One region of the Caballeronia sp. AZ7_KS35 genome, then DNA from elsewhere that is predicted to be linked to it. Evidence: predicted binding sites of a transcription regulator. Region 1 holds the regulator's gene; the other holds the start of a gene.

Region 1 (4,412 bases):
GTCAGGCCGAAACCGGGTAGCGCGCTCGGTTTCCTGAATGTGAGAGTCGTCATCCTTGAATCATCCTTTTTGCGCGCGGGGTGGGCGCGCGTTGCTGCTTCGGGCGCGCGGCGTCTTGAACGCGCCGCGTCGCCGGTTGACGCTTATTGCGGCTGATAGATCGAATCGAACACGCCGCCATCCGCGAAATGCGTCTTCTGCGCCTTGGTCCAGCCGCCGAAGGTGTCGTCGATGGTATAGAGCTTCAGCTTCGGAAACTGCTTCGTCAGATCGGCGGGCACCTTGTCCGAACGCGGCCGATAGAAATTGCGCGCGGCGATCTGCTGCCCTTCGTCGCTATAGAGATACTTGAGATACGCTTCGGCGAGCTTGCGCGTGCCGTGTTTGTCGACGACCTTGTCGACCACCGCGACCGGCGGCTCCGCCAGAATGCTCACCGACGGCACGACGATCTCGAACTTGTCCGGACCGAATTCCTTCAGGGACAGGAACGCCTCGTTTTCCCACGCGATGAGCACGTCGCCCTGACCGCGCTGCACGAAGCTCGTCGTCGCGCCGCGGGCGCCGGAATCCAGCACGCCGGCGTTCTTGTAGAGCTTCGTCACGAACTCCTTGGCGGTCTGCTCGTTGCCGCCCGGCTTGTGCTGCGCGTACGCCCACGCCGCGAGGTAGTTCCAGCGCGCGCCGCCCGATGTCTTCGGATTCGGCGTGACGATCGACACGCCCGGCTTCGTCAGATCGTCCCAGTCCTTGATGTGCTTCGGATTGCCCTTGCGCACGAGAAACACGATCGTCGACGTGTACGGCGATGCGTTGTCCGGCAGGCGCTTCTGCCAGTCCGCGCCGACGAGTCCCTTGCCCGCGAGCGCGTCGATGTCATAAGCGAGCGCGAGCGTAACGACGTCCGCCTGCAGTCCGTCGATGACCGCGCGCGCCTGGCCGCCCGAGCCGCCATGCGACTGCTTGAAGGTTACGGTCTCGCCCGTCTCCGCCTTCCATTTTTTCGCGAAAGCCTGATTGAAGTCCTGATACAGCTCGCGGGTCGGGTCGTAGGAAACGTTCAGAAACGACGTATCCGCCTGCGCCGGCGCCGTCACGATCAAACCCGCCGCGCCAAGCGTCGCCGCAGCAAGAAGCCGTCGCAATCCCGTGTTGATGCTTTGCATTCCCCGTTCTCCGTCTTATCGAATTGACGGAATCAGTCTAACGAGGCCTCTATATGATTGAAAATAATCGTTATTCACTTTTTTATACGTAAAACTGCTAAGAACGATATTCCTGGATGGAAGAAGCGCCGGCGGGCGCGATCCGACGGTGCGGAGGCTTCGTGGCCGCGAACTTAAAGTAAAGCTTGAAAAGCGCCAAATACTGTATAAAAATACAGTCACCTGTCCATTCATACAGTGCATCAGGGGCTCGAGCCAGTGACCAAAACATCAAAACTTACCGCGCGGCAGCAGCAGGTGTTCGAACTCATCCAGCGCGCGATCGACCGCACGGGCTTTCCGCCCACGCGCGCCGAGATCGCGGCGGAGCTCGGCTTCAGTTCGGCCAATTCCGCCGAGGAGCACCTCAGGGCGCTGGCCCGCAAGGGCGTCATCGAGCTGGCGGCGGGTTCGTCGCGCGGCATCCGGCTGCTCGGCGATGCATCTCGCATCGATCGGTCCGAGGAGCTGCCGCATCAGTTCACGCTGCCGCATCAGAGCATCATGCAATTGTCTCTGCCGCTCGTCGGCCGGGTCGCGGCGGGGAGTCCTATCCTCGCGCAGGAGCACATCTCGCAGCACTATGCGTGCGACCCCGCGCTCTTCTCCAGCAAGCCGGACTATCTGTTGAAGGTGCGCGGCCTCTCGATGCGCGACGCAGGCATTCTCGACGGCGATCTTCTCGCCGTGCAAAAGCGCAACGAAGCGAAAGACGGACAGATCGTCGTCGCGCGTCTTGGCGACGACGTCACGGTCAAGCGCTGGAAACGGCGCGCGGACGGCGTCGAACTCATCGCCGAAAACCCCGAGTATGAAAACATCTTCGTGCGCGCCGGCAGCGGCGATTTCGCGCTTGAAGGCATTGCCGTCGGGCTGATCCGCTCCGGCGAGTTCTGATGTTGGCCCGCGAACGGGCAAGGCACGAAAGTCGAAGCACATTACTTTCGCACCGAGACACGAAATGTCTCATTGACATCGCAAGATAGCCTCACCAACCGCTTTCGACACCTGATTCAGGCGTCTCACAACACAACAAGCATGACGGCCACCGCGCGCGGTGCGCCGCGGTGCGTCCTATCGTCTGGAGAGTCATCATGGAACGTTTTGCCCGTCTGCTGCCCTTCCGTCAATTCGGCCGCCTGCGCCATCTGCGCACGCTGATCGCCTGCGGCATGCCGCGCGCCGAAGCCACGCCCGATCTCTTCAACGAAATGCCCGCGTTGCCGTCCCGTCAGCCGGCCTTCGCTCGCGTTTCCCTCAACAGCACGGTGCACGCCGAGGCCGAGCAGCGCGCGCCAGTGCGCGTGTATCGCGGGCAATCGCGCGTGATTCTGGTGGGCAAGATCGACGAGGTTTCGCGCATGATCGACCGCTGCATCGCCGAGGAAAATGCCGGGCTGGCCGGCGGAATCCTCGCCTGAATGGAACGCCATCGCACGCACGACGTGAATTCACGGGATTTAACCGACGCCCGCGCGGTCAATCCGTAATTCACGTTTTGCAAGAGGCTCGGCCCAAGCATGTCCCGCACTACCCGTTCTATTGTCGTTACGCTCGTCGTCCTGGTTATCGTCGCGGCGCTCGGTTTCGTTTACGCATCGCCTTACATCGCACTCGATCGCGTGAAGCGCGCGGCCGATGCCCGCGATGCGCAAACCGTCAACGAATACGTCGATTTTCCGGCGTTGCGCGCGAGCCTCAAGGACCAGATCGCGGCGCTGCTCACGCGTCGCGTGGATATTCAAAAGAGCGGGAATCCGCTTGCGATCATCGGTGCGATGATCGGCGCGGCGCTCGTCGGTCCGCTGGTGGATTCGTATGCCACACCGGACGGCGTCGCGGCGATTCTGAACGGCATCCCGCCGCGCGGCGATCCGGGCGAGCGTCCGCCGCAAGCTGGCGACGGCGCACCAGCGAATGCGGGGAATGGGCCCGCGTCCGGCGTCACGACCGCACGGCAGCCGCCGAAAGAGCCACCGCAGACGACGGCGGGTTATCGAAGCCTGAACACGTTCGTCGTCACGTATCAACACGGCGCCGGCGATGCGCGATACTCCGCGATCTTCCACCGCAACGGGCTCGTGTCGTGGAAGCTCGTCGCGGTCGATCTCAACGGTTGACGCGTCAAGCGTCGCGGTTCACGCTTCGCACCGCATCACGCCCCGGCTTCGGCCTTGACGGGCTTCGCCGCGTACGCCGCTTCGTCTTCCGCTTCGGCCGATTCACCGGCCTGACAGACGGCAACCAGGATGCTGCACTTCACGCGATCCAGCAGCGGCGTGTTGCCCGCGCCCATCCACCAGCGCGCGAGGCCGCTGCGGCAGCGATGCCCGACGACGACGAGATCGACCTGAAGGCTGTCGGCGAGCGCCGCGATTTCGTCGATCGGATGGCCGAACGCGAAATGTCCCTGTGCCTGAAGGCCACGCTCGCGCAGCCATTCGACGCCCTCTTGCAGGATGTCGCGCGCGGCCTCTTCGAAGCGTCCGCAGGCCATGTCGGTTAGCAGTCCGGCGCTCTGCGCGATGCTCGAGCGCATATCCACCACCGCGAGCACATGCGTCTCCGCATTCAGGTCGAGCGCGAGATTGGCGCCCTGACGCAGTGCCTTGCGGCCTTCTCTGGAGCCGTCGTAGCACAGCAGGATTTTTCGGTAGCTCTCCATCTTGACCTCCCTGGCCAACGTGCCGTTGAGCGCGACTTGCCCGCGGCGTTGATTCATCATCGTGGGTCGTCCCATGGGAGACAACGCTGGAAAACGCTTACCGGCGCGAACACGCTAGCTCGCACCGTGCCAGAACCACAAAAACGTCGACGGACAAGCCTCTGGCACTTTCGGCCGGAACCGGTTCGACGCGCCCCGCACGGGTTTGACACGCGCGCGCAGCATGCGGTTGCACGCCAAGCGCCGCCTTGGTGCAATGGATTACACTAGCCCGCTGGATTTCCCTCATCCGGCTTTCCCTGCGCACAGATGCATGACTGATCAAACTTTGCAACAAAGCGCTACACGCGACGCCGATGGAAACCGCGCACCCGCCATCGAATTCAGCGAAGTAAGGAAGCACTACGGCGAGCGCACGGTCGTCGACGGCCTGTCGTTCGATGTGCGGCCCGGCGAATGCTTCGGACTGCTCGGACCGAACGGCGCGGGCAAGACGACGACGCTCAAGATGCTGCTCGGCATCACTTCGCCCGATAGCGGCG
Region 2 (4,412 bases), on a different contig from region 1:
GTAGTAGGTCATCCAGAGCGCTTCGGCGGCATCCGGCAAGACCGCCGCATGATCCGACGCCCGCGCGCGGCCGCGCTCCAGTTGCAGGCGCTCGCCGTCGAACATCGCGGCGCCGTCGGGCGTTGCGATGAGCCACGTCGAGCGTCCCATGCGCGCGGCGAAATGCTCCGCCCCCACGCGAGCACGTCGTGATCCGGCTCGTACCACGCGACGAATTCCGGCGCGCCGAGCGACGCGTCGCGCTGCCGGAAGCGCACATACGCGATCATGTCGTGCTGCGCGCGGCGCACCGCCTTCGCCATCTTGTAGAGGCGCGCGCCGTCTTCATCGGCGGGCGATGCCACCGAGCGGTCGCCCTGCGCCCAGCGCCACAGCACGCGATATAAAAAGCTCCAGCGGCGCGCGTCGCGAAAATGCGCGGCGTCTTTCAGCAGCGATGCGAGTTCGCGCGACACGCGGATAGGCGGCGCATCCGCTGCCTTCGCCGCTTTTGCCGATCGCGCCGACTCGTTGAACAACGCCGGCTCCGCCTGAGCCGTACGCCAGTCGATCGATTCGGGCGGGAGCTTTTGCGCGAGCGCATCGAGCGCGGCGACGCGCCAGGCGTCGAATTCGTCGTCGATGGCGATGACGTGCATCAGATCAGCGAGAGCTGCACCGGGCCGGTCGCGAGCGCGCGCCGCAGACTGTCCGAAGGCGCTTCGTCGAGCGGCGGCCGGTAATCCGCCGTGACGACGAACGGCTTCACCTTGTCCATGCCGCAGCGCAGCCGCACGAGATCGTGATAGCGCACGCGCCGCTCGCGCCGCAACTCCACGATGCGCTTCGCGTTGCGCATGCCGATGCCCGGCACGCGCGCGATCATGCGCGCGGGCGCGGCGTTCAGATCGACGGGAAAGCGCTCGCGATGCGCAAGCGCCCACGCGAGTTTCGGATCGACATCGAGCGGAAGGTTGCCGGCATCGCCGAGCAGTTCGGCGGCGGCGAAACCGTAGCCGCGCATCAGAAAATCCGCCTGATACAGCCGATGCTCGCGCAAGAGCGGCGGCGCTTTCGACGGCACGCCCGAGGGGCTGTCAGGAATCGGGCTGAACGCCGAGTAATACACGCGCTTTAGCTGATAAGAGCCGTACAGCGTTTCGGCGGTGCCGAGGATCGTGCGGTCGTCGGTTTCATCGGCGCCGACGATCATCTGCGTGCTCTGCCCCGCCGGCGCGAACTTCGGCGCGCGCGGCTCCGCTTCCGATTCCTCGCGCGCGACGCGGATGTTGCCCATCGCCAGCTTGATCGTGCGGCCGCTCTTTTCCGGCGCGAGCCGCTCGAGGCTGATTTCCGTCGGCAATTCGATGTTTACGCTCAGACGGTCGGCATAGCGTCCCGCTTGCGCGATGAGTTCTGGATCGGCATCGGGAATCGTCTTCAGATGGATGTAGCCGCGAAATCCGTGCTGCTCACGCAGCAATTTCGCGACGAGAACGAGCTGCTCCATCGTGTAGTTCGACGAACGAATCACTCCGGAACTGAGAAACAACCCGTCGATGTAATTGCGACGGTAGAAATCCAGCGTGAGCGTAACGACTTCTTCCGGCGTGAAGCGCGCACGCGGCACGTTACTGGACCGGCGATTGATGCAGTACCGGCAGTCGTACAGACAAAAGTTCGTCAGCAAAATCTTGAGCAGCGAGACGCAGCGCCCGTCGGGCGTGAAGCTATGGCAGATGCCGGAGCCGGTGCTCGCGCCGAGGCCATCGATGCCGCGCGACTCGCGTTTGGGCGCGCCGCCGCTCGCACACGACGCGTCGTATTTGGCGGCGTCGGCGAGAATTTCGAGCTTTTCGGAGAGATCCATCTTGATTATGGTACTGTATGTTTATACAGTACCTCACGAGAGGCGCGGAGTCAAAGGTAATCACGGCATCGCACGCTTCGCGCCTGCCCTCGCAATCTCTTTCGGAGCCTTTCATGCGATTCGACTACAAGACGTTTCACATCGACTGCACCGCCCATCACGACGAAGACGGCAGCTACTACGCGCACGCACGCATCACGCGTCCGGCGGACGAGCGCACCGCGCATGCGGAAGTATTCGAATCCGGCGAGCTGGATGCGTTCGCGAGCGAGTCGGATGCCGTCCATTGCGCGCGGGCGTGGGCCATCGAGTGGTGTGACGAGGCGACTGCATGACAATTCGATTTCTTCCCGCGGCACGGTGATTGCGCAATGTAATCGGCGACGCCGCAGCTTTGCGCAAGGCGGCGCGCATCGAGATCATTGATCAACGGGAGGAAACCATGAAGAACGCCAAGAGAAGTTTGATTGTGTCGGCCATGATTCTGGGCTTGTCGGGCGCGGCATTCGCGCAAGGCGCGGGCGGCGGTGCCGGCGGCGGCGGCGCGGGTGGCGGCACGGCGGGCGGCAACGGGGCCGGTCAGGGCGGCACCGGAATGGGCACGCCGAACAGCAACGGTGTAACCGGCTCGACGTCGGGCGCATCGGGCTCGAACACGATGGATTCGTCCAAGGGCAGCAGCAAGATGCACAAGAAGGGCAGCTCGGGATCGAACATGTCGAGCGGCACCTCCGGCAAGTCGGAATAAACGTATTGAGTTTCCACGTTTCGGCGCGCCCGGACTTTCGCAAGTCCGGGCGCGTTTTTCGTGCTTCTTCTTTAAACCCGCACGCCTATCCCCACCAAGGTATCCCTGCCAGATAGGGATTTCTCGCGCCTTCCCATCGCCGTAAGGTAATCCCCGAGCGCCATTCGTCGCGCCCGGTGCGTCGTCATTTGTCGCGTCGGACGAAGCGAGCCCGCGCTCGATCCATTCATCCGTCCATCGGCAAAGCGGCAAGGAGTCCGAGACTCGCGTTCCCGGCTGCTTGTGCATTCGTTTCAAGGAGCTGGAACATGAAGGCAAAGATCAACCCGAAATTTCTCGCGATGATGGCAGCATGCGCGGTCGTGTCAGGAATCGGTGTCGCGCACGCGCAAGGCATGCCCGCCGATGCGCAGCAACTCGTCCAGACGATGCGCCCGATGTACATGTCGCAGGCCATGCCCGATGAATCTCAGACGCAAACCGCCGCGACGCCGCAACAAGCCTCCGGCGGCGACTCCGCGTATGGCGGCATGAAGCCCGCCTCCGCGAGCGGACATCGCGATAGCGACTGCAGCCCGGCGAACTGCAACGTTTTCTTCGGTCAGTAGGCGCGACGCCTTATTCCGTGTGAGTCGTCCAGGCGAATGTCGCGCTGACCGACTCGCCCGGTTCCAGCACCGCGCCGCCCTTCGCGGCGCGGTCGACATCGAGATTGACCCAGTCCGCCACGTTGCTCACCGGCTCAACGCAGAGCAAATCGGGATGCGACTTCGGTGCATACACCACCAGGGCATCGAACGGCGCTTGCGCGCTGAGCGTGACCGCGCGGCGTTCGTCGGGCCACGCGATCGTCGCCGTGCGCGACCAACCGGCGAAGTTGTTGTCGAGATCGAAGGCATCGGCGGGCATGCCTTCTTGCGACGCCATCGCATCGACGCACGGATGCGCGCCCGCATGCGTGGGCAGCAGATCGGGCGTGCTGTGCCACATCGACGCGACGCGTGCGTGAACGCGCGTATTGCGCGTGCGCGGATAGTACGGGTGATGTCCCATGCCGAACGGCATCGGCCGATCGGACAGGTTGCGCGCGGAGAGCGTCACGCTTAGCGTGTGGTCATCGAGCGCGATGTCCTGCGTCGCCTCGTATGCGAACGGCCAGTGACGCGCGGCATCGCGCGAGGGTTCGTGCAAAAAATGCAGACGCGCGCGCGCGTCCGACACATCGCCGACACGCCACGGCAAGCGCCACGCGTTGCCGTGCAGCGCGTGCGCAAAGGCGTTGCCGTCGCCGGAAAGATCGATGAGCGCACCGTCGAACACGAAGCGCGCATCGCGGATGCGATTGCAGTACGGCAGGAGCGGAAAGCTCGCCATGCCGAGCGGATCGCGTGCGGCCAGCGCGGCGGGCGTCGCGGGACGCAACCAGTCGATCGTACGTCCGTCGCGCGTTTCGTCGAAGGCCGCGATCGATCCGCCCACGTGCGGCGCAAGCAGCACGCGCCGCGCGCCATGACGCAGTTCGACGAGGGGATCGGACGGCGCGGCGCTCAATATGCAAACTGCCGATAGCTTTCGTCGAAGGTGCGCGCCGTCGTTTCCACCTGAGGATTGAAGCGCAGCAGCCGCCGCGCGCGCGGAGGCAACGCGGCGAAGACGTCGCGCGGCACGTCGATATGCACCTCGGGCCGGAAATACCACGCGCGGCTGTAGCCGATCACGACCATCGGACGCGGCTCGCCGATGAGATTCGGCGTACCGCGATGCAGGCCGCGCACATCGCGAATCATCACGTCGCCGACTTTCATCGGCACGCGC

The links. The regulator LexA, encoded in region 1, represses DNA repair genes until DNA is damaged. The targets are predictions, from matches to a motif close to ACTGTATNNNNATACAGT.
Region 2: NCT05_RS26890 (putative DNA modification/repair radical SAM protein) is a predicted target of LexA. The motif match lies at 1,862-1,879, and genes of this name have one in related genera.

What each region holds. Positions count from the first base shown of each region.
Region 1 is NZ_JALQDV010000003.1:322,019-326,430, reverse strand. It holds gene cysT (sulfate ABC transporter permease subunit CysT) at 1-53, opposite strand, end outside; gene NCT05_RS07705 (sulfate ABC transporter substrate-binding protein) at 144-1,166, opposite strand; gene lexA (transcriptional repressor LexA) at 1,425-2,102, shown strand; gene NCT05_RS07695 (hypothetical protein) at 2,300-2,626, shown strand; gene NCT05_RS07690 (DUF2939 domain-containing protein) at 2,726-3,325, shown strand; gene NCT05_RS07685 (universal stress protein) at 3,361-3,870, opposite strand; gene nodI (nodulation factor ABC transporter ATP-binding protein NodI) at 4,184-4,412, shown strand, end outside.
Region 2 is NZ_JALQDV010000042.1:174,250-178,661, reverse strand. It holds partial or broken gene NCT05_RS26895 (UdgX family uracil-DNA binding protein) at 1-638, opposite strand, end outside; gene NCT05_RS26890 (putative DNA modification/repair radical SAM protein) at 638-1,849, opposite strand; gene NCT05_RS26885 (hypothetical protein) at 1,963-2,184, shown strand; gene NCT05_RS26880 (hypothetical protein) at 2,292-2,597, shown strand; gene NCT05_RS26875 (hypothetical protein) at 2,906-3,205, shown strand; gene NCT05_RS26870 (aldose 1-epimerase) at 3,216-4,148, opposite strand; gene NCT05_RS26865 (phytanoyl-CoA dioxygenase family protein) at 4,145-4,412, opposite strand, start outside.